Regions from separate parts of the Brevibacillus sp. BC25 genome, predicted to be linked through region 1. Evidence: riboswitches for the same ligand, from Rfam matches in the RefSeq annotation. Region 1 holds a riboswitch; each other region holds the start of a gene.

The links. A riboswitch is a leader RNA that binds a small molecule or an ion and turns the genes downstream of it on or off. The one in region 1 is predicted to bind cyclic di-AMP.
Region 2: linked by a shared signal. The riboswitch ahead of PMI05_RS28080 (CAP domain-containing protein) and the one ahead of PMI05_RS27225 (glycine betaine/L-proline ABC transporter ATP-binding protein) in region 1 are both predicted to bind cyclic di-AMP.
Region 3: linked by a shared signal. The riboswitch ahead of PMI05_RS11880 (C40 family peptidase) and the one ahead of PMI05_RS27225 (glycine betaine/L-proline ABC transporter ATP-binding protein) in region 1 are both predicted to bind cyclic di-AMP.
Region 4: linked by a shared signal. The riboswitch ahead of PMI05_RS03550 (CAP domain-containing protein) and the one ahead of PMI05_RS27225 (glycine betaine/L-proline ABC transporter ATP-binding protein) in region 1 are both predicted to bind cyclic di-AMP.

Annotation. Positions count from the first base shown of each region.
Region 1 is NZ_AKIX01000125.1:17,331-22,531, reverse strand. Features, by position in the region: gene PMI05_RS27240 (heavy metal translocating P-type ATPase) at 1-394, shown strand, start outside; gene PMI05_RS27235 (copper ion binding protein) at 459-659, shown strand; cyclic di-AMP (ydaO/yuaA leader) riboswitch at 1,405-1,551, shown strand; gene PMI05_RS27225 (glycine betaine/L-proline ABC transporter ATP-binding protein) at 1,944-3,170, shown strand; gene PMI05_RS27220 (proline/glycine betaine ABC transporter permease) at 3,154-3,993, shown strand; gene PMI05_RS27215 (glycine betaine ABC transporter substrate-binding protein) at 3,990-4,925, shown strand; gene PMI05_RS27210 (hypothetical protein) at 4,943-5,201, shown strand, end outside.
Region 2 is NZ_AKIX01000128.1:190,938-196,138, reverse strand. Features, by position in the region: gene def (peptide deformylase) at 1-391, shown strand, start outside; gene PMI05_RS28085 (homoserine dehydrogenase) at 422-1,432, shown strand; gene PMI05_RS31210 (hypothetical protein) at 1,534-1,689, shown strand; gene PMI05_RS28080 (CAP domain-containing protein) at 1,754-2,485, opposite strand; cyclic di-AMP (ydaO/yuaA leader) riboswitch at 2,493-2,649, opposite strand; gene PMI05_RS28075 (rhodanese-like domain-containing protein) at 2,734-3,072, opposite strand; gene PMI05_RS28070 (cold-shock protein) at 3,506-3,709, shown strand; gene PMI05_RS28065 (hypothetical protein) at 3,877-4,323, opposite strand; gene PMI05_RS28060 (2-phosphosulfolactate phosphatase) at 4,457-5,179, shown strand.
Region 3 is NZ_AKIX01000039.1:179,131-184,331, reverse strand. Features, by position in the region: gene PMI05_RS11885 (response regulator transcription factor) at 1-662, opposite strand, end outside; gene PMI05_RS11880 (C40 family peptidase) at 876-1,397, opposite strand; cyclic di-AMP (ydaO/yuaA leader) riboswitch at 1,402-1,541, opposite strand; gene PMI05_RS11875 (hypothetical protein) at 1,861-2,262, shown strand; gene PMI05_RS11870 (PspA/IM30 family protein) at 2,347-3,042, shown strand; gene PMI05_RS11865 (class I SAM-dependent methyltransferase) at 3,137-3,715, shown strand; gene liaF (cell wall-active antibiotics response protein LiaF) at 3,730-4,620, shown strand; gene PMI05_RS11855 (sensor histidine kinase) at 4,634-5,201, shown strand, end outside.
Region 4 is NZ_AKIX01000016.1:27,872-33,072, reverse strand. Features, by position in the region: gene PMI05_RS03565 (helix-turn-helix domain-containing protein) at 1-1,296, opposite strand, end outside; gene PMI05_RS31250 (ABC transporter substrate-binding protein) at 1,448-1,939, opposite strand; gene PMI05_RS31245 (hypothetical protein) at 1,948-2,451, opposite strand; gene PMI05_RS03555 (hypothetical protein) at 2,788-3,006, opposite strand; cyclic di-AMP (ydaO/yuaA leader) riboswitch at 3,115-3,272, shown strand; gene PMI05_RS03550 (CAP domain-containing protein) at 3,280-3,867, shown strand; gene PMI05_RS03545 (hypothetical protein) at 3,990-4,184, opposite strand; gene PMI05_RS03540 (cell wall metabolism sensor histidine kinase WalK) at 4,310-5,201, opposite strand, start outside.

The sequences.
Region 1 (5,201 bases):
AGTCCTGCCTGAAGGCAAAGCCGCAGAAGTGAAAAAACTGCAAGCACAAGGCAAAAAAGTCGCGATGGTCGGCGATGGTATCAACGATGCACCAGCACTCGCTACCGCTGACGTCGGCATGGCAATCGGTACAGGTACAGATGTCGCTATGGAAGCAGCAGATATTACGCTGATGCGTGGCGAACTGACCAGTGTCGCAGACGCCATCGAGATGAGCAAACGCACCATCCGCAACATCAAGCAAAACCTGTTCTGGGCATTGGCCTACAACACTTTGGGCATCCCGATTGCTGCAATCGGCTTCCTCGCTCCATGGCTTGCCGGTGCCGCAATGGCCTTCAGCTCCGTATCCGTTGTACTCAATGCTCTGAGATTGCAAAGAGTGAAGCTATAACAACAGTAACAAGCGGCTTTGTCCGCCTTACTCATACACGATAAAAATTAAGGAGAGATTGATCATGACAAATATCACATTGAACGTAGAAGGTATGTCTTGCAACAAATGCGTAGCGCGCATCGAGAATACATTGAAAGAACTGGGTGCAGAAGGCAAAGTAAACCTGGCTGACAAAAAAGTTGAGGTTTCCTACAACGAGAGCAACTTGACTCTCGACGCAGTAAAAGAAGCAATCGAAGACCAAGGCTACGACGTCGTTTAATCATCCAGCCATTACAAATGAAAGCTCCTGCCTGATTCAATGAGGCGGGAGCTTTTTGCTTTCGTGGTAGGGAGTGGCTGTAGGGGAGGGGAAGAAGCCCATTTCCAGTCTACGCTTCGGCCTACGCCCCGCAAGGGGTTAGACTGTCCGCTGCGAAATGAATGTCGGGAGCGCTTCAAAAGTAGAGTTTCGAAGATGTATTCGCAGAGGTTGAAGCTGAAAACCCCCGCCAGTCATTTCTCCGCTAGGTAGGGCTCCAGAGGCGCTAGGACTGGAAATGTTCTTCTTCCCAAGTCGCTTTTTTCATCTTGAAAGTAGCATTCAAAAGGTCTTTAAAAAAGCATGTAGGAACCCAACAGCTCGTAGAGGAAACAGGAGAAATAAGCGAAGATCTTTGGACACACCTACCGAGGCGCAGTGAAAAAAAGAGAAACTGCCTTTAGCGTCCACCTCTGAGACGCATCCTGAACAGTCAACTTTGGACGCGGTTTCGCTTTTTTTCACGGAGCCGGGCACCCCATGCTCCCGCGCAGGGGTTCCAAGAATCTGAGCGTTTTCTCCTGTTTCCTCCCCACCACAACAGCGAGTATAGCGCACTAATCTTTCAATCGAATAAGCAACCAACAGCTAATTCAATCCGACTCATAAAGAAAGCCGTAATCCGGTTAAAACCTTGCTAAACGAACGTTCACAATAACTGGAAGCAAGCGTATAATTCAAATCACAATCACGATTCAATAAGAAACAACACATACGGCCTAGTTCCGAGATTCTCGGAAGCGGGGGAACCAATCTTTTGGGGTTAATCCTGAGTGATCAGGAGGGATGAGGAAATGTCTTCTCTGCCATCCTACCCGTCAGCTAACCTCGTCGGCCAAAGCAGGGAAGGTCATGGATGGATAAAGTCTAGGCATATAATGCGCAACAAGGGGATTCCTTGCGGGCGTGTGATAGGCCGATGCAGGCTTTTTCTTTGGGACCTTTGTTCTGGAGAAAAAGGATGGATCGGCCTATTTTTTTATGACAATACCGACGAGCAGCTTACGCCGATACAGTCGTGAAGGAAATGGTGTGGATCGCTGGGAGGCAGTTGGTACGACATAAACCGCTGACAATCGAAATCAGGAAGACAGAGTACAGGGAGTCCTGAAAATGGACGCCAGGTATTACGTAAGCCTGCGGATTTTCAACACGAGTAAAAATCAAGCGTGCCTTGGTTTTGCTGGAGTGTGGAAACTTCGCGGGCTTTTTACATTTACGAAAAAACAAAGGATGAGGGATACCATGCCCAAAATGAAAGTCCATCAACTGACAAAAGTGTTCGGCAAGCAGCCCGAGCTGGCCTTGAAGCTGCTGGAGGAAGGACGTACAAAAGAACAAATTTACAAGCAAACGGGCCAGTCTATCGGGGTAAATCAGGTCAGCTTTGAAGTCGAGGAAGGTGAAATCTTCGTCATCATGGGCCTGTCAGGCAGCGGCAAATCCACCTTAATCCGACTGTGTAATCGACTAATTGACCCAACGAGCGGAAGCATCGAGATCGATGGGGAAGAGATCGTGGACATGAAGGCAACGGCTTTACGCGAGGTGCGAAGGAAGAAGCTCGGGATGGTTTTCCAAAACTTTGCCCTGTTTCCGCAGCGGACGGTACGAGAAAACGTCGAGTTTGGATTGGAGATTCAACAAATACCACCAGGGCTCCGGCAAGAAAAATCACGGGAAGCGCTCAAGCTCGTTGGATTAACCGAGTGGGAAAATGCGTACCCGGATCAATTGAGCGGAGGGATGCGCCAGCGGGTCGGATTGGCGCGGGCGTTGGCTAATCATCCAGATATTCTCTTGATGGACGAAGCATTCAGTGCACTGGACCCGCTCATTCGAAAAGACATGCAGGATGAACTGCTGGAGCTTCAGATGACGATGAAAAAGACGATCCTGTTCATTACACATGACTTGCACGAGGCGTTGCGACTGGGCGATCGGATTGCCTTTATGAAAGACGGGCAGATCATTCAGATCGGCCGCCCGGAAGAAATCATGGCAGACCCAGCGGATGAATTCGTGCGGAAGTTCGTGGAGGATGCCGACCTGTCCAGGGTCCTCGTTGCTGAAAATGTGATGAAACGGGCAGAAGCAATCACGCCTGACAAAGGGGCTCGAGTGGCACTGCAACTTATGATGGATAACGGCGTGTCCAGCTTGTACGTCGTGGACAAAAAGCGCACACTGCTCGGCTTGATTACGGCGTATGACGTATCACTCGCGATCAGTACGGGGGATTCGCTGGAGACGATCATGAAAACTGACCTCCCTACCGTTTCACCTGACGCACGTCTGCACAGTTTGTTTCCGATGATGGCAGATCTGCATGTCCCGATTGCTGTAGTGGGCGAGCAGCAGCGTTTGTTGGGTGTCATCGTAAAAGGAGCGGTGTTAGGCGGGCTGGTAGGCAAAGTCAATGTCCAAGAGCACCAGAGAGCAGAGGTGATGAGTGATGGACGTCGTGCCTAAGCTGCCGATTGGTGAATGGATGGAAGGGTTCGTGGAGGTGCTGGGCCAGTACAAAGGGGTATTGTTTGATCCAGTGTCTATCGTCATTTCCACGATGGTGACTTACTGTTCCACGGTTTTGGCAGAGATACCTTCGCTGATTCTCATCTTGCTGCTAGGGGCCGCTGCGTGGGTTTTTGCAGGGAGAGCGTCCATGGTCTTTACGGTTATCGGACTTTCTCTCATCCACAACTTGGGGTACTGGGATGAAACGATGGAGACATTGGGACTCGTCCTCAGTGCCACCATGATTTCGATCGCTATCGGGATTCCGGTGGGCATTCTTTGCGCGAGACACGATACGTTTCGCAATCTGGTCACGCCAGTACTGGATTTGATGCAGACGATGCCAGCGTTCGTTTATTTGATTCCCGCGATCTTTTTCTTCGGCTTGGGCGAGGTGCCGGGAGTCATTGCCTCCGTTATTTTTGCTTTGCCGCCAATCGTGCGTCTCACGAACTTAGGCATACGTCAGGTCCCAGCGGAAATGGAGGAAGCGGCGGACGCCTTTGGAGCAACTGGCTGGCAAAAGCTCGTGAAAGTACAACTGCCGTATGCGAAATCCACGATCTTGGCGGGAGTTAATCAGTGCATCATGCTCGCTCTGTCGATGGTGGTCATAGCGGCTATGATCGGGGCGAAAGGCTTGGGTGCAGACGTATATCGTGCCGTTTCGCAAGTGGATATAGGAAGAGGATTCGAGGCGGGGCTGTCCATCGTGATAATCGCTATCGTCTTGGATCGGCTTACTCAACATGCAGGAAAAAAGGAGAGAAATACATGATGAACAAAACGGTTCCAGCTTTACTGGCAGTGATGATGGGAGCGACAGCTTGGCTTGCAGGCTGCTCCAGTCAAAACACAAACACACAAATACCGACAGCAACGGTGATCGGTCCTATTCCTTCCGAGACGTCGGACAACGCGCTAGGAGAAAAGCTCGACTACAAAATCATCGGAATCGACGCAGGAGCAGGATCGATGGTGAAGACAGAGGAAGTCATGAACCTGTATGGCTTGGATAAATGGCAGCTTGTCGAAGGCTCGGATGCAGCGATGACAGCAGCTTTGATCAAGGCTTACGAAGCGAAGGAACCGATTATCATTACAGGCTGGACGCCGCATTGGATGTTTAAAAAGATGGATTTGAAATACTTGGAAGACCCGAAGAACGGATTTGGTGGAGCGGAACAAATCCATACCATCGTGCGCAAAGGGCTGAAAGAGGATCAGCCTGCTGCCTATCAATTTCTGGATAAGTTCTGGTGGGAGCCAGCCGATATGGAGTCAGTCATGGTCCAAATGATTGACGGAAAAGATCCGGAAGTGGCCGCTGCGGAATGGGTAAAAAACAACGAAGCCAAAGTAGCGAAATGGGTGGAGGGCATCCAGCCTGTCCCAAAAGAGAAGCTGACTCTCGCTTATGTAGCATGGGATTCCGAGATTGCCAGCACGCACGTCGTAGAGCATGTGCTGGAGCAGAAGCTGGGGTATGAAGTCGAATTGAGTCAGGTGCAGACTGGACCGATGTGGGCAGGAGTGGCCATTGGGGATGTAGATGGGATGGTTGCGGCTTGGCTGCCGTCTACAGATACGAGCTATTTGAAAAAATTTGGTGGGCAAATCGAGGATTTGGGTCCGAATCTCGACGGAACCAAAATCGGACTCGTGGTTCCTTCGTACATGAACATCTCGTCCATTGAGGATCTCCAATAAGGAAGGGAGGCGCTACTATGAAGCATTATCTCGTAATCGGTAAGGGGGAAGCATTCACTTCTTTTGTCCAGACACTATGCTGCGACAGTTTGCCAGCTTTTTGGGGAAGGAATCCCGGTGCCTTTTCATTGACAGCGGGGCCTGGAGACAAGACGATTCAGCGGTTTTTGCCCATCTCATTTGACGAGTGCTACCGCGATCAGGAATCCTTGCTGCTCTACCATTCCGTCTACATCTTTCCCGACGAGTGGGCGGAGGGACGTGACTTGCTGACAC
Region 2 (5,201 bases), on a different contig from region 1:
AGGCTTGTCTGCGATCCAGATTGGCATCCCGAAGCGTTTAGTTGTGATGGATTGCGGCAGCGGCTTGATTGAACTGATCAATCCGGTGTTGATGGAAAAATCAGGTGAGCAGGTAGGGCAAGAAGCTTGTCTTTCGATACCAGGTGTTTTTGGAATCGTTCGTCGGGCGAATTATGTCAAAGTTCAGACGCTGAACCGCCAAGGAGAGACAAAGACAATCGAAGCCGAAGATTTCCTTGCTCGGTGTATTCAGCACGAGATGGACCATTTGGAAGGAATTTTGTTTATTGATCATACGGAAGAGCTCTACTCGGCAAAAACAGGAAAGAAACTGAATCACAAGGATCTGCACCGGATACAGGCTAAAAGTAGAAAAAAATGGTGGAAATAAACGGAGCTTAGACAACAAGGAGATTGACTCATGAAACGTTGGAATATTATGTTAACCGGCTTTGGAACAGTAGGACAGCACGTAGCCAGACTGCTGGAGCAGCGACGGGAACGGTACCGCGAGCTTTATCAAGCGGATGTCAGACTCGTGGGAGTCGTTCGCTCGGCTTCCGGTCTCTACGATGAGAACGGAATCGACTCAGGAAAATGGGAAGACTATGCTCATACAAAACAAGCAAGGAACCCATCATGGAACGCGCTGGAATTTATCAAATCAGTTCAAGCGGATGTGCTCATCGAGGCTGGTCCATCCGAAAAAGAGGGAGGACCCGGTCTTACTTTTATTCGTTATGCATTGGAAAATGCTATACATGCAATCGCGATTTCAAAAGGTGCGCTTGTTGTCGATTATGCTGGTTTAGCCGCTCTAGCCAAAAAACATGGCGTCGCGTTGAAAGTGAGTGGAGCAACAGCAGCAGCCCTGCCAACGATCGATCTATTGCAATATAACTTGGCAGGCTGTGAAGTGAAACGAGTCGAGGGCATTTTTACGGGAACGACTAACTTCGTGCTCACAAAAATGATGGAAGAGGGGCTTACCTGTGCGGAAGCAGTCGAGCTCGCTCAGAAGATGGGGATTGCCGAACCGGATCCTTCTTACGATATCGATGGTTGGGATACAGCGTCGAAGATTACGATCTTGGCAAACGCCGCTTTTGGCGCACAAGTAAATCTGACCGATATCGCACGCGCAAGTATTAGCGAAATAACCGCGTTACAAATCGAGACGTGGAAGAAGCATACGAAGATTCCCAAGCTGATCGGAAGCATCCAAAAGGAAGCGAATGGCACGCTTTCTGTAGCAGTGGAACTGTGTGCAGTAGATCTTACCCATCCATTTGCATCTGTATCAGGTACGACAAAAGCCATACGGGTAGAAACAGATGTCATGGGGGATTTATTGGTCGTTGGAGGAAAATCGGATCCTGTCGCGGCAGCAGCGGCTGCCTTAAAAGACCTTGAACATATCATTAGCAGATAGGTTCATTTGTATGTGCTTCCAGTGTTCCTTAGGAATGAGTCGTTTACAACCGCGAGCATACTAGGGATGCACCACAAAAAAACGGCAAGGGGGCCATACGGATGAACCAATCGTCTGATGTCAATGCCGAGCTGCAGCAAGTATCTGCTTACCCAACCAAGCAAAAAATGCATCAAAAGGACGTCGCTTTGGTAAATGAGCAGGATAGCTGCTGTTGTACCCCCAATAAGCAGGCATCCGAAGCACAGCAGGAATAATGCCTACACGAAAAAGCCGGGTCTCGATTAAGAGACACCGGCTTTTCGTTTCATGCAATGCGTTCTATCCGATAAATTCTTGTACCCAGTAGCCATTTGTGAAGCCTACACCAATTTTTGTGAACGCAGGGTTCATAATGTTTTGGCGGTGACCTTCACTATTCATCCATTGTTGCATAACTTCTTGTGGACTCTGTTGACCCATGGCGATATTCTCACCTGCAGTCGAGTACTGAATGCCATACTGCTTCATCATGTCAAATGGGGAACCGTACGTTGGGCTGTTGTGGTCAAAATAGTTGTTAGCAGACATATCTTGTGCTTTTGCCAACGCTACTTTGGACAGCGCTGCATCCATTTGAACAGGCTTGAGACCTGCTTTTGCACGTTCTTGGTTCACCAAATCCGCGACTTGTTTCGCAAAATCACCAGTTTTTCCTTGATCCGCTTGATTTACTGGAGCGGCAGGTTGAGTGACGTTATTGCTAGGTTGCGCTGGTGCAGCTTGAACTGGAGCTGGTTGGACAGGCGCTGGTTGTACCGGCTTTGCTGGTTGCATCGGTGTCATTGGCTGTTGTACTGGCATTGATTGTCCAGGGGCAAAGCCTTGTTTTTGTTGAAAGAAGTTCCAAAATTGCTGGGAATTTGGAGCTTTTTGGAATTGTGGCATATAATATTGGAATTGTCCGCCAGGAACAGGGCAATTAGAAGCAGCCGAAGCAGAAGTAGCGAAGCCTGTTAGAGCCAAGCCCAGACCAAGAGTCATCGCGATTGTAACAGAACCAAAACGTTTCATTAAACAAATCTCTCCTTTTTTTTGCCTACGAGGTTAGTTGTCGGATTCGGATTGAGGAAACAACCCTACGCCAGCTCGGCGATTCACCCCAATGTGGAATATCTCATCCACAAAAAAGTCCCCCGCACTTCCTTTTCAAGAGGAAGTCTCGGCTTATTTCGTTTGGCATGAACAACGATATCAGACAATCCCAATCGAAATAAAGGAGTAATATATGGCAAATAGCTAGAAGCGTTGATAAATTAGGCTCATTTCGATTCGTTTGATTGTTCCTTCCATGCGGTTAAGCCGCCTTCCAATGCATTTGCTTGAAAACCATGCTCACGAAGAAGAGCGGCAGCTTTTTGCGCTTTGTTACCTGTTGTACATACAGTAACAATCTGCACATTTTGCGCAAGTTTTTCGGTTTCTTCATCGAACGGCTTGTCCTGTTCTTTCATTAGAAGATAGGGGACGTTACGTGTCGAAGCGTTTTCATGAACGAGGCTGCCAGAAATAAATTTTTCGGCGTCGCGTACGTCCAATAAAAGTACGGGCATTTTCTTTTGAAATAATTCGGATAATTGAATGGTTGTCAAAGTATGCAATGAAATCCCTCCCAATGCTATTGTAACAGAGTATCGCCTTCCCAGTATAAGGGTGAACGGTTGCTTTTATTGGACAACCATGGTAGAATGAGGTTGCTACTTGAAAAATTGATACCTAATCATTCATCGAGGTGTATTTGTATGCTGATGGATAACATTTTTGAATCCCCGATTCACACTGGCGCGGTCATCGGAGCCGCAAGGATGGAAGAGAGGAAGGGCTTTCATTGTTTTAGGTTTTCAAAAGGTTTAGTTTTTAATTTTGCAGTTCCGTCCTATGACATTCGCATATTGGCTGAGTAGGTAAAATTCACATATCATGAAGGCGTATCATAGCACATGATTTGGTATTTCTTCATGATATGTGAGCTTTATTTGCTTCGGTAAATATATGACTAGCATATTCAAATTGAATTTTTGGAGGTTTTTTTAAATGCAAACGAACGGAACAGTAAAATGGTTTAACGCAGAAAAAGGTTTCGGTTTCATTCAAGTAGAAGGCGGAGACGATGTATTCGTACACTTCAGCGCAATCCAAGGTGACGGTTTCAAAACTTTGGACGAAGGTCAAAAAGTTCAATTCAACATCGTTCAAGGCAACCGTGGCCCACAAGCTGAGAACGTAGTAAAACTGTAAGTCTCCTTTTAAAAAGAAACTGTCCTTTCGAGGGCAGTTTTTTTGTCGTGGTCCTAAAAGTAAAAAGGCGTTGGGATAGTCCCCAGCGCCTTTTCCTGCATGCGAATGGATTAAAAAAGGAACTATGGCGTCCCACCATAATTCCTCATTTTCTTCGTGCAAAATAGTTAAATACAAGTTTCGATTTCGACAGTTTGGAATTGACTGTCAAGAACTGAAAGACCAACAACTTGACCTCCGCCGATGGTAGTACGGCCATAAGTGGTGAGAAGGACATTTCCGTTGTTTTCTGCGACAGTAAGGCGAACTTCATAGTGGAAAGATGCGGGGACCAGCGCATTGAAAGCAGTGCGAGTATTCGCAGGGATAAATTGGGTGATGTCAAGCAAGGTGCTAACTGGATTCGTTTGTGTAACTGCGTTACCCCAGTTCAATACTTGCACACGTACTTCAACCTCTTCTGTGTTCAGATTTACCAGGTCGAGGTGAGCGGTGAGAGCACGGGCGAGGTTGTTTTGCAAAATACCAGTCGTTCTCACAGTATTTCTTCTTGGGCGTTTGTGATTTCTTTTTTCCGTATTACCTTGATCGTCGTCGTATTCGATTTCAGACATCCATGTTCACTCCATTCTTGTGTAAACTAGTGGGACAATAATACGATATTGTTTCTTGCCTTGATTTGTAACGGCGAACGTAAGGGGACGAGTAACTATTTTTGATAGAGGATGGTGGAGGTTTTTGGGGGAAATGCCTGTATGCACACAACTAGACTATACGGCACGATTCGATTGGGGATACGAAGGGGTGGAACAGGTCGGGGCAGCATCGGATATGATCGTCATTATCGATGTGCTCTCCTTCAGTACGTGTGTCGATATCGTAACGGGACGTGGAGGTATCGTCTATCCTTATCAGGTAAAGGATGAGTCAGCCTTAGCATTCGCTAATCAAAAAACAGCGCTGCTCGCTGGAAAACGCGGAGAACCAATCTCCCTTTCACCCGCCTGTCTGAAAACAATTCCGGTGGGAAGTAGAATGGTGTTACCCTCGCCAAACGGATCCACCTGTACCGTGCTGGCAAAGAAAACAGGTGCGAAGGTAATCGCTGCATGCTTGCGAAATGCACCATCCGTCGCCAGATACATACAGCAGCAGAAAGGAATCGTAACGGTCATCGCTTGCGGTGAAAGGTGGGGGAATGGAGCATTGCGACCGGCTATTGAGGATATGATTGCGGCAGGTGCGCTGCTTCACGGATTGGAGGGATATCGATTGTCACCAGAGGCCGAAATGGCGGTGGCAGCCTTCCGATCGGCCCAAGATCATCTTCCCGCTTACTTGCAGAAATGTGCTTCCGGACAAGAACTGATCAGCATGGGGTACCCGGAAGATGTCGCACTCGCTGCGGAATGGAATCAGAGTTGCACGGTTCCAGTGCTTAACGATGATTTTGCTTACGAAGCTATTTAGTCTTTTCGCATAAAGAATCCCT
Region 3 (5,201 bases), on a different contig from region 1:
CGCTCTGTTTCCAACTTTTCACGGAGGTTTTTGATATGGACGGTCACTGTATTGAGCGAGCCATAACCATATCCCCAGACACGGTCATAGATTTGCTCTCTTGTAAAGACGATGCCCGCATTTTCTGCGAGGAATGTGAGCAGTTGAAATTCTTTGGTAGAGAGCTCAATTTTTTGATTACATACATAAACGGAATACGTTTCTTTATGAATTTCTAGGTCCTTGAATTTCAAAACCGTAATCGGAGAAGAGGCTGTTTCCTTCTCAGGCTGCTCCTCCGTATGCTTGCGAATGCGCTCATAACGACGCAGGTGGGCACGAATGCGAGCGAGCAGTTCTTCTGTATCAAATGGCTTCGTAATGTAATCGTCTGCGCCGATTTCGAAGCCGACTACCTTATCTACCGCTTTTCCTTTTGCACTGAGAAACAGTATAGGCAAATCCCACTCACGGCGAATTTGAGAACAGAGCTCGTAGCCACTCATGTTGGGCATCATAATATCCAAAAGGATCAGGTTGGGTCGCTCTCCTTGACTGAGCAGGGAGAGTGCATCTTCTCCACTCTCTGCAGAGGAAACGGTGAAGCCCTCGTTCTCCAAAATGTCTTCTAGCAGTTCAATAATCTCCAGATTGTCATCGACAATTAAAATGTGATCTTTCACCGGAAAACCCCCAGTTACTTCTATTAATAAGGAATACCATTCAAAGAATGGGTCTTGTCTATCATAACATGCTTTGACCTGATCAGGGGAAGAAACCCCGTAAGTTATTAAGTTGTTCTAATATATGAGGGTACCTCTTTAGACCAGGTACTAAGTTTCGTCAGAAAAAGCCAGAGACGTAGTGTCCCTGGCTTTTATTATTTTGCCGAACGACTATTTTTGAGCTGGTTTTTCCGGCAACGATGCAGCTTGCACCGCTTTTTCCTTTTTCGGAGTTTCTGCTTTCGCTAGAACAGGAGCGCCGAGACGCTTGGCGCCTACATAACGCTTGCTCCAGTAGTATGGATCGCTCAACTTAGTGTTGACGACTCCACGACCAGATTCCGAGTGCACGAATGTGCCGTCTCCAATGTAGATACCCACGTGAGAAATGCTGCGACCGTTCGTATTGAAGAACACGAGATCGCCTGGCTGCAAATCTTTTCTGGCTACCTCTGTACCTAATTCGTACTGAGAAGCAGAATTGTGAGGCAGGTCTACACCTAACGCATCAAATACGTAGCGCGTGAAACCGGAGCAGTCAAAGCCCTTTTTGGACGAGCCGGAAGATTTGTAAGGGGTACCGTACAAGTCGCTGACTACTTCATTGAGAGAATTCTCCTCAGCAGCATGTGCAGCGCCTGCCCCCATAGCAAGCATTCCAGCCATAAATAAAGATAAAACTACCTTGCGCAAAAGAAACTGCTCCCTTCGTGAGCCTACGAGGTTAGCTGAAGGGTTCGGTCGAAAGGACGCCCTAGGCTGCTAGGAGTAGCAACCATTCACCCCAAAAACGTGGTTCCCCCGTTTCCGCCAAGCGGAATTCGGCTATTTTTCGATGTTTTTTTACACGCACTCTTACGAAGATTCTACGTCAGTCTTTCTTTTCCTTCTTTTTCATCCGATTGTTCACATATTCGTCACAAAAATACCGTCAAATGCTGTAACGTTTTCGTTCAACAGTGCAAGACGCCTTTCGACGCGCGCTTGTTCTGCCTTGCGGGACAGCTCGTCCGATTAGGGCAGGAAATTGTCTCCGTCCAAGGACGGAGGGAAAAACCAACCGCACGCCCGTTATGGGAAGCCTATACCGAGGGCTACAATAAGGGCATAACGTTCCACAAGCACCACATGCAAAACGAATGGAGGTAAGCGAGTAATGAGCGAACGGTCTGGCAAAGTTCTACTCGGGCTGGTTCTGCTGCTAGTCGGTGGGTTGGTTCTTCTAGATCTGGTGGGTATCGATATCGGAGACTTGCTCGGGTTCATCATTCCCGGTGTGATCATGATATACGGTGCCAAAAAGATTATGGGACAAACCGGTTCACGCTTTTGGGGAATCCTAGTCTTCCTATTCGGGTTCCTGATGTTGATTGGCAAGCTTGACCTACTATTTCACGCACTTCTGGCCATTGGGGTGATTTATCTGGGATATCGCTTACTGCGTCCCAGTCAAGAACCTAAACAAGCTCCACCTGCTTGGGAGCGTGAATGGGCCCAAAAAGTATTAAAAGAAGATACGCTAGACGCTTGGGAGAGAAACGTAACCAAACGACCATAACCGTTTTGGTAACCGCAATAACACTGTGTCGCAAGAGTCTTTTGGATGAACAATATGATGTGATATGATGAGGAGGAAAAAATAATGAGTATCTTTAAACGTTTGCGTGACCTGACAGTAGCTTCGGTAAATGATGCATTGGATTCGATGGAAGATCCGGTAGTAATGCTGAATCAATATATGCGTGATATGGAAGTAGAAATCGGACAAGTTGAAGTAGCAGTTGCCCGTCAGGTTGCACTGGAGAAGAAATTCCGCCAGCAATTGGACGAAGCCAATGCTCTGATCGAAAAACGCGATCGTCAAGTCAAGCTCGCTTTGACTGAGGGAGAAGACGAGTTGGCTCGTCGAGCACTCGCTGACAAGAAGCAGTACGAAGGTCGTGCAGCGGAATATGAAGCTCTCTACCTATCAGCATCCGAGGCAGCCACGCAAATGCGCGAGAAGCTGGCTGAGCTGAAGGAAGAGTTCTATAAAATGCGTGCGAAAAGGTTCACACTGATGGCACGTGCACAAGTAGCTCGTACACAAAAGCAAGTCAATCAAGCAGTTGTCGGTATCGGTAATCCGTCCGCAGGCCGTGGCTTCGCCCGCATGGAAGAAAAAGTCATGCGCATGGAAGCAGAAGCGCAAATGAGTGGACAATGGCGCCAAACAGACCGCGCTTGGGAGAACGCTTTGTCTGAACTGGAAAAGGATGATCTCGATGCAGAACTTGCCAGCATCAAAGCATCCATTAATGAAGTAAAAACACCGGTAGCAAAACCAGTACAATCCTAATTCGACAGGAACTGGGGGACTGGGTGTAGAATAGATTGTGTCAATTTGGCAGCCTGTGTACATCAGGCTGCTTTTCCCCTAGGAGGTACGATTCTTGCAGGACTTCTTGGTCTTTTTGCGGCGGTTTATCGCTGAGCCTGGACGCGTCGGTAGTATAATCCCCAGCTCTCGTTTTTTATGTGAGCAAATGTTGAAAAGCGTCGATTGGGCTTCAACCGATGTGATCCTGGAGCTGGGACCTGGTACAGGGGCATTTACCCAAACGATCTATCAGCGCTTGCGTCCCGGCACACAGTATGTGCTTGTGGAACGAGATTCCCATTTTCGCTCTATGCTTCAATCACGTTTTCCCGATCTTCCTATCAGGGAGGAAGCGACTCAACTTAGGTCTTACTTGGAGGAGCAGAACCTTGCAGGTGCAGATGTCATTATCTCAGGTCTGCCATTCGCCAACTTTCCACAAGAGCTGAGGGCAGCAATTCTGGACGAAGTTCAATCTGTACTGAAGCCAGGGGGCCTATTTATTACATTCCAATATTCGCTACAACTCCAAGCTGAGTTGCAGGATCGTTTTTCCTGGGTCAAGATCGACTTTACCCTGTTGAACATTCCGCCTGCATTCATCTATACATGTCGTAATGGTCAAAGTGAAAACGATCAGCATGGGGCGTGAGAGAGGAGACTTTTGTGAAACTGTCCCGTTTGCACAAAATGTTGGCTGGTATCCTGATTATTTTTACGGGAATCGGCCTTTTGTTAGACAGTTTGGGTATCATTTCGTTCGGTCTTTTTGATTTGTGGCCGATGGTTCTTATTTATTTCGGCCTTCGTTTGTGGGGGCAGAAAAATCGGATTGGCGGAGGGATTCTATTCTCCCTGGGGACCATTATCGCGATGGATATGTGGTTTCGTGTCGGGATCGATGATTTGTTCCAAATTGCAGTGCCAATCGTGTTTATTTATTTCGGATTTCAATTGATTCGGGGCAAGAACAGCAGAAGAGATCACCGTGTGAATCAATCTTTGGGCGATACAGGGACCCCATCTGCTGCGGAGACGATTATGACAAGTGATGCGAGTGTTCCGAGTGACATGAAGGTTTCAACAGAGGAACGTCCTTGGTTAGACAGCTGGAATAAATGGAAGCAAGTTGGTGGCAAAATTCCTCATCACGAAGGAATGTCTTCATCACCTGACGACACGTTGCCAAAAGATTCCCGCAGTTCTCTGATTGGAGATTATCACCTGACCTCGGGGCGTTTTGAACTCAATCACTTGCATGTCTGGCATGGAATCGGGGATGTTGTGATTGATCTTTCCCGGGCAGTGTTGATGCGAGATGAGGCAGTTCTAGTCGTAGAGGGCTGGGTAGGCGATGTGACGATTTATGTGCCTGTCGATCTTCCTGTATCGGTAACGGCAGGGTTGAGTATTGGTGACCTGGAGGTGCTAAGCCACCGTCAGGGAGGTATCAATCGCAGTGTTAAGATTCGTTCTGATCAGTACGATGAAGCATTGCAAAAAGTAAACTTGCATATCTCGCTGCTTGTCGGCGATATAAAAGTCAAGTACATCTAGGAGGTACTGGCGGATGCGTCGACAGCGATTGGCAAGTATTCAGTGGCAATACGTGCGCTATGGCATGTTACTGGCCGTCAGTGCAATTACTGCCGCGTTTATTTGTTTCTTTTGGCTATACTTTTTATGGAAAGATCACCCTGGGATTCATCGGTGGTACAACGAAATGATTAGCGACCGCAACCTCGTGTGGTGGCTTGAAGAATATATAGGCATCAATCTGCCTGCTGATCCAGAGGGCTTGATTCAGCTTGCTGCTTTTGTTGTCTCTTTGCCTGCAGGTGTCTTAGTGGCATTGATCATTTCCTATATCATTGGCAATTTGTTGAAAAAGAGACTTAGTGTACTGTGGGAAGCTGCCATGAAGCTTGGGCGCGGAATGCTGTCGTATCGTGTTCCCGAATTGGGCGTCGATGAAGTCGGCGAATTAGGATGGCAGATCAATCGTTTGGCTTCACAATGGGAAGAGCAAGTGGCATCTTTGCAGCGGCTGTCGAACCACAATGCGGCTCTCGCAGAACAATTGAAGCATGCAGCGGTAACAGAGGAGCGACAGAGATTGGCGAGAGAACTGCATGATG
Region 4 (5,201 bases), on a different contig from region 1:
GCCAACATCGCCATAGAGAACAGTCGAAACAAAGCCTTGCCCTTCTCCCGCATATTGGATGATGTGGTCCGCCGAGATACGCAAAAAAGCGACCGTTGCACCTTTCATAACCTGACTCAGCGTATGACTCGTGCTCCGTGCTTTGAAATCATACTTTGCGATAGCATCGTCGGCCAACTCCGTCCGACCGAAATAATCGGCGACGGTACGCAGCAGCGTACGCCAATTACTTGTCTGCTCACGCAGGATACACGTGTTGGATATGCGTCGGCACTGAGAATATTGCAGTTGCTCGTAACGATCTATAAGCAATATCAAATCCGGCTTATAACCGGAAAGCGCGTCAAAGTTGCCGCCGTTCTCGTCGAACGTCGGAATATGGTCTAAGCCTAGATAGTCTTGTTTTCCCCATTTCGCATGCCAATACTGGGCGATAGGCTGCATATCCAGCGAGACTATGAAATCCTCCAAATACGGCGCTACTACTCTAAGCTGTCCCTTGCGGCTGCGACGGTATTGTCCGGGCGATATGCCTACCGTCTGCTTGAAACGACGATTGAAATAATATTCATTGTTGAAACCTGCATTCAGCGCAATATCGAGCAGCTTGTCATCGGCGCTTGCCAGCCACTTCTTGGCTTGATTAATCCGTACTTCATTCAAGTACTGAAGCGGTACTTGACCCGTAGCCTCTTTGAACAGACGGGTATACTTCCAGCGATCAATGCCTGCGAGGGAGGACAGCTCCTCCAAGTTCAGAAGCTCACGGTAATACTGATGAATATGCCGTATGCTAAGCTCTACCCCATTCCGCTCGATATCCGTTCCCTTATCCTCGGCTGCAGGTGCATTTTGGCGGAATAGAAAGAGCAGCAGCTCTTGAAATCTCACAAATCGTTGGAACAGCTCGAGCTCGTCGCTCGCCCCGCGGAGTCCATATAACTCATCAAGCAGCTCCATCGTCTTCGCGAAGGGTGCGCAGGCAAGCTCTTGCTTATCCGGCAGCAAGCTCGAAGCTGCTTCATAGCCGCTCGTTACGAAGCACACTCGGTAATAGCTGCAGCTCATAACCTCTTGATCAACATATAAAGATCTTCCTGGCCCCTGCAAATAGCATTTTCCTTGTCCCGTCCCGCTCATTATAATGAGCAGTTCAAAGCTTTCCTTATCGTTTCTATCGCTGCTGTCCAAATCACTCATTTCTGCTTGCTCGCCCGCAACGACTAAGCGGATCGATCGCAGCGCATATTGGACTAAAGGAGCAGTCCCAGCTTGTTTGCGCTGTTCAATATCCATCGTTACTATCAACCGCCTTTTAATTGATATTCATTCTCAATGAATATAGTGTAAATCAAATCGAGCCACCCATCAACCTTCGTTGAAAAGTGGCTCTTTCTCAATTATGGCGATGAGTCCCGCCAATGAACTTAATCACTCTTATTTCCTGCTAAGAAGCCAGTAATCGAAGTAAATCATCCATCTTCAACCCGTTTGCCGTAATGGCTCCCGTCTGCCAATACGATCTCTCTACGGGATATACATGGCCGTTCTTAAATGCAGGAACGGTCTGCCATAACGGATCTGCCTTCATTTCCTCAAGCGCTTTCGTGTTGCTCTCATCCTCCCACGTCCCGTTGGACGGAAGCAAAATAATATGGTCCGCGTCAAGCTCTGGAATGACCTCCTTCGACAAGACGATATTGCCCTCCGTCATCGCCTCGGCGAACCCCGGCGCCTTCAGCCCAAGATCCTCATACAAGATTTGTCCGACAAACGTGTTATGAATACCGAAAATATTAATCGATTTATCTACGACGTTCATCCGCAGAACAACAAGCTTCTCATCGCCGATCGCCGCGTTCAGCTTCGCCTTCACATCGACAATACGGGCTTCGTAATCGGCAAGAACCTGCTCCGCCTTGTCGCTGAGACCAAGCAATTCGGCGATTAAGGTAATGTTTTGCGCGAATCCGCAAGTACGTCGTCCGGCAAGCGGAACGTCGGCGCAACCTTGGAATAGAGCGCGTATTGTGCTACATCGACCTCTCCGGCGCCGATGATCAAGTCCGGCTCGGACACAAGCATAGCTTCGATGCTGCCGGTCACATCGAACAACGGCACTTCCAGCTTCAAATAATCCTGCTTGCCCCACATCGGGTTATAATATTGCACAATAGGCGTTACCCCAAGCGCAACCAAATAATCTTCACGATAAAGAGCTGAGATTCGCTTTGGATTTGTCGGAATCTCTACCTCTCCGAAGCCATCGGTTACGACGCGCGTTTCCGTCTGAGGCGGAGCTTCGCTTGGCGCTGCCGTTGCCTGTGCAGGCTGATCGGTAGTCACCGTGGCCACAGCTTGATCGCCTGTCGAGCCGCAACCTGTCACCGTAATCATTGCTGCCGTTATAAGCGATATCCATCCTGTTTTCATAAATCCCGATCTTGCCATGATTAAATTCACTCCAAAAAGTTTTATGTTTTGTAGCAAAACAATTCGTTGATTTATAGTGATAATCATTATCATCTCACTTGAGTAAATTTTACCCCAAATTGGATTGCATGCTCAATACACATTCTCTACGACCAGCTTTATACAAACTCGTCACTTCCTGACTAACGAAAAACAATAAAAAAAGGAGCCTCGCATAAGAGGCCCTATCCACCTGCACTGTCTATGAGGTATGCTGAATCAACTCGGGAAGAATTCGGAGCAGCCGCCGATCATATGCGCATCCCTTTTTCTGACTCATCTTTAACGTCAGACCCCACTTAAGCGATTGAGCAGCTAGGATTTGCGAACAGGTAAATATGCTTTTGGAATTTTACAGGCGACACTGTAAGCGGGATTGAACACGTTGGCCACCTTATATTCGACGACTTGGCCGAGCAGCAGGCTTGCTTCATTTACCGAGAGCCCATAGTCTTCGACTAGCAAGGAGAGCATTTCAGTAGTTGCATGCTGAAGCGCTTGTTCGAGCGGTCTGGCGTTGCCGATGCAAGACAAGTGAGTGTCGGACTCCAGCCTCTCAATAAAACAAGAGATATTCTTATTAATCCTACCAAATTTTACGGGTTTCTTTCACCAGTGAATCTCTGTTATTCTAGGTCATGCCAAACAAAACAGCCGAAACTTCCTCTCGAATGGAAGTGCGGGGGATCTTTTTTACTTGCAGATGAGAGATCTGCATGGGGTGAATCGCCAAAGTGCGTAGGGTTGTTTCCTCAATCCGAATCCGTCAACTAACCTCGTAGGCCAAAAAAAGGAGACGATGTGAATATGAAACGCCTTGGTACTATTGCAATCGCGACATTGGGATTGGGATTTGTTCTTTCCGGCTTTTCTAACACAGCTTCTGCCGCTACCACATGTCCGCAATACGGGTATCAACCATATATGCAACCTGTCCAACCGCAAATGCAAGCACCTTACGCAGCACCAGCGAATCAACAGCAGCCAGCTCAACAGCCAGTAAAACAAGCTAACCAACAAGTGGATGCTTCCTCTGTTGGGAAGCAAGTAACTGATTTGGTAAACCAAGAGCGTGCAAAAGCAGGTCTGAAGCCAGTGGAACTGGATGCTTCCCTGAACAAAGTTGCACAAGCAAAAGCGGCTGATATGTCCAACAACAACTACTTTGACCATACAAGCCCTACGTATGGCTCTCCATTTGACATGATGAAACAATTCGGAGTATCTTCTATGACCGCGGGTGAGAACATCGCCATGGGTCAACGCACCGCTGAGGAAGTCATGAACCAATGGATGAACAGTGAAGGACACCGTCAAAACATCATGAATCCTTCCTTCACCAAAATCGGTGTAGGCTTTGTGAATGGATACTGGGTACAAGAATTCATCGGATAATGAAATTGGATATAAATGCCGAGTCCTCTAGTGGGGACCCGGCTTTCTTGTTTTTTCCCAGCCTTGTCTGGAGTGGCCCTTGAACATCTATCTATCTCCGTGAAAAGCCAACAGCTTACCTTTTACTTCATTCTCTTCCGGGTTACATTCCTACTCGATTTGCTTAAGGGATTGTTCTCTTGGTTACGTGCCTGTTCCATCTTTTTATATGCCTGTAATGCTTCCTTATCCCCTTGGTTAATGGCCCCAGCCCAAGTAGCCAATGATATTCCAGCAACAATTACCGCACCTATCAATGTCCATGTGTATTTATTCATAACTAACCACCAAAAATTAATTTGTTTCGTTGCAGGAATATTCTACCAAAATTTCAAATCCCCATGAATTATGCAATAAAAAAATGGAGACATTGAAGCGTCTCCATTTTTTTATTGCCATCATTTCATCCATACGGCAACCTGACCTCAAAACACGTTCGAATAAAATCACTTTGGACTGAAATCGTTCCCCGATGCTTCTCGACGATATTTTTTGCAATAAACAGGCCGAGTCCTGTGCCTCCCCCTTGATGCGTTCGCGCTTTATCGCCCGTAAAAAACATTTCAAAAATATGCGGTAGCGCATCCTCAGGTATCTGGTTACCGTAATTCATGATTTGTACTACCACTTCATCGTCCTCACGATAAGCGTTCAAATCGATAAACTGGCCATCTCCTCCATAGCGTATCGCGTTGGTCAGGATATTCTCAAAGACGCGCGCCAAAAGCTCCCCATTTCCCACGATCACTAAATGAGCAGCAATCGTACACCGCGCGACCAGCTCATTTTTCTCAAAGGAAGGATACATCTCTTCATTTAACTGAACAAGCAATTCACTCAAATCAATAACCTTTTGCTCGAGGTTGACCATGCCGTAATTCATTCTCGTAATTTCGAAGAGCTCATCAATCAGCTTTTCCAATCGTTGCGACTTGGTAAAAGCAATCGTCGCATAATGCCGCATTTGTTCTTTTGGCATCTGCTCGTCTCGTAAAACTAAATCTAAATAACCCAGTACGGATGTCAGCGGTGTGCGTAAATCGTGCGCCAGATTCAAAACAAGCTGATCCTTGCTGCTTTCAGCGAAATCTCCTCTTTCTACCGCCTTTTGCAGCATTTCACTTGCCAGATTGATATCCTTGGCGATATCTGCGAACTCATCATTGGATGGAATATGGACATGCCGTGTAAAGTCTCCACTGGCGAGATAATGAATGCCCGTGGAAATCTCCCGAAAGTAGCCCGCATACCGTTTGGTCAGGAGATAGAAATACAAGATCGCAATGGGAGCAAAG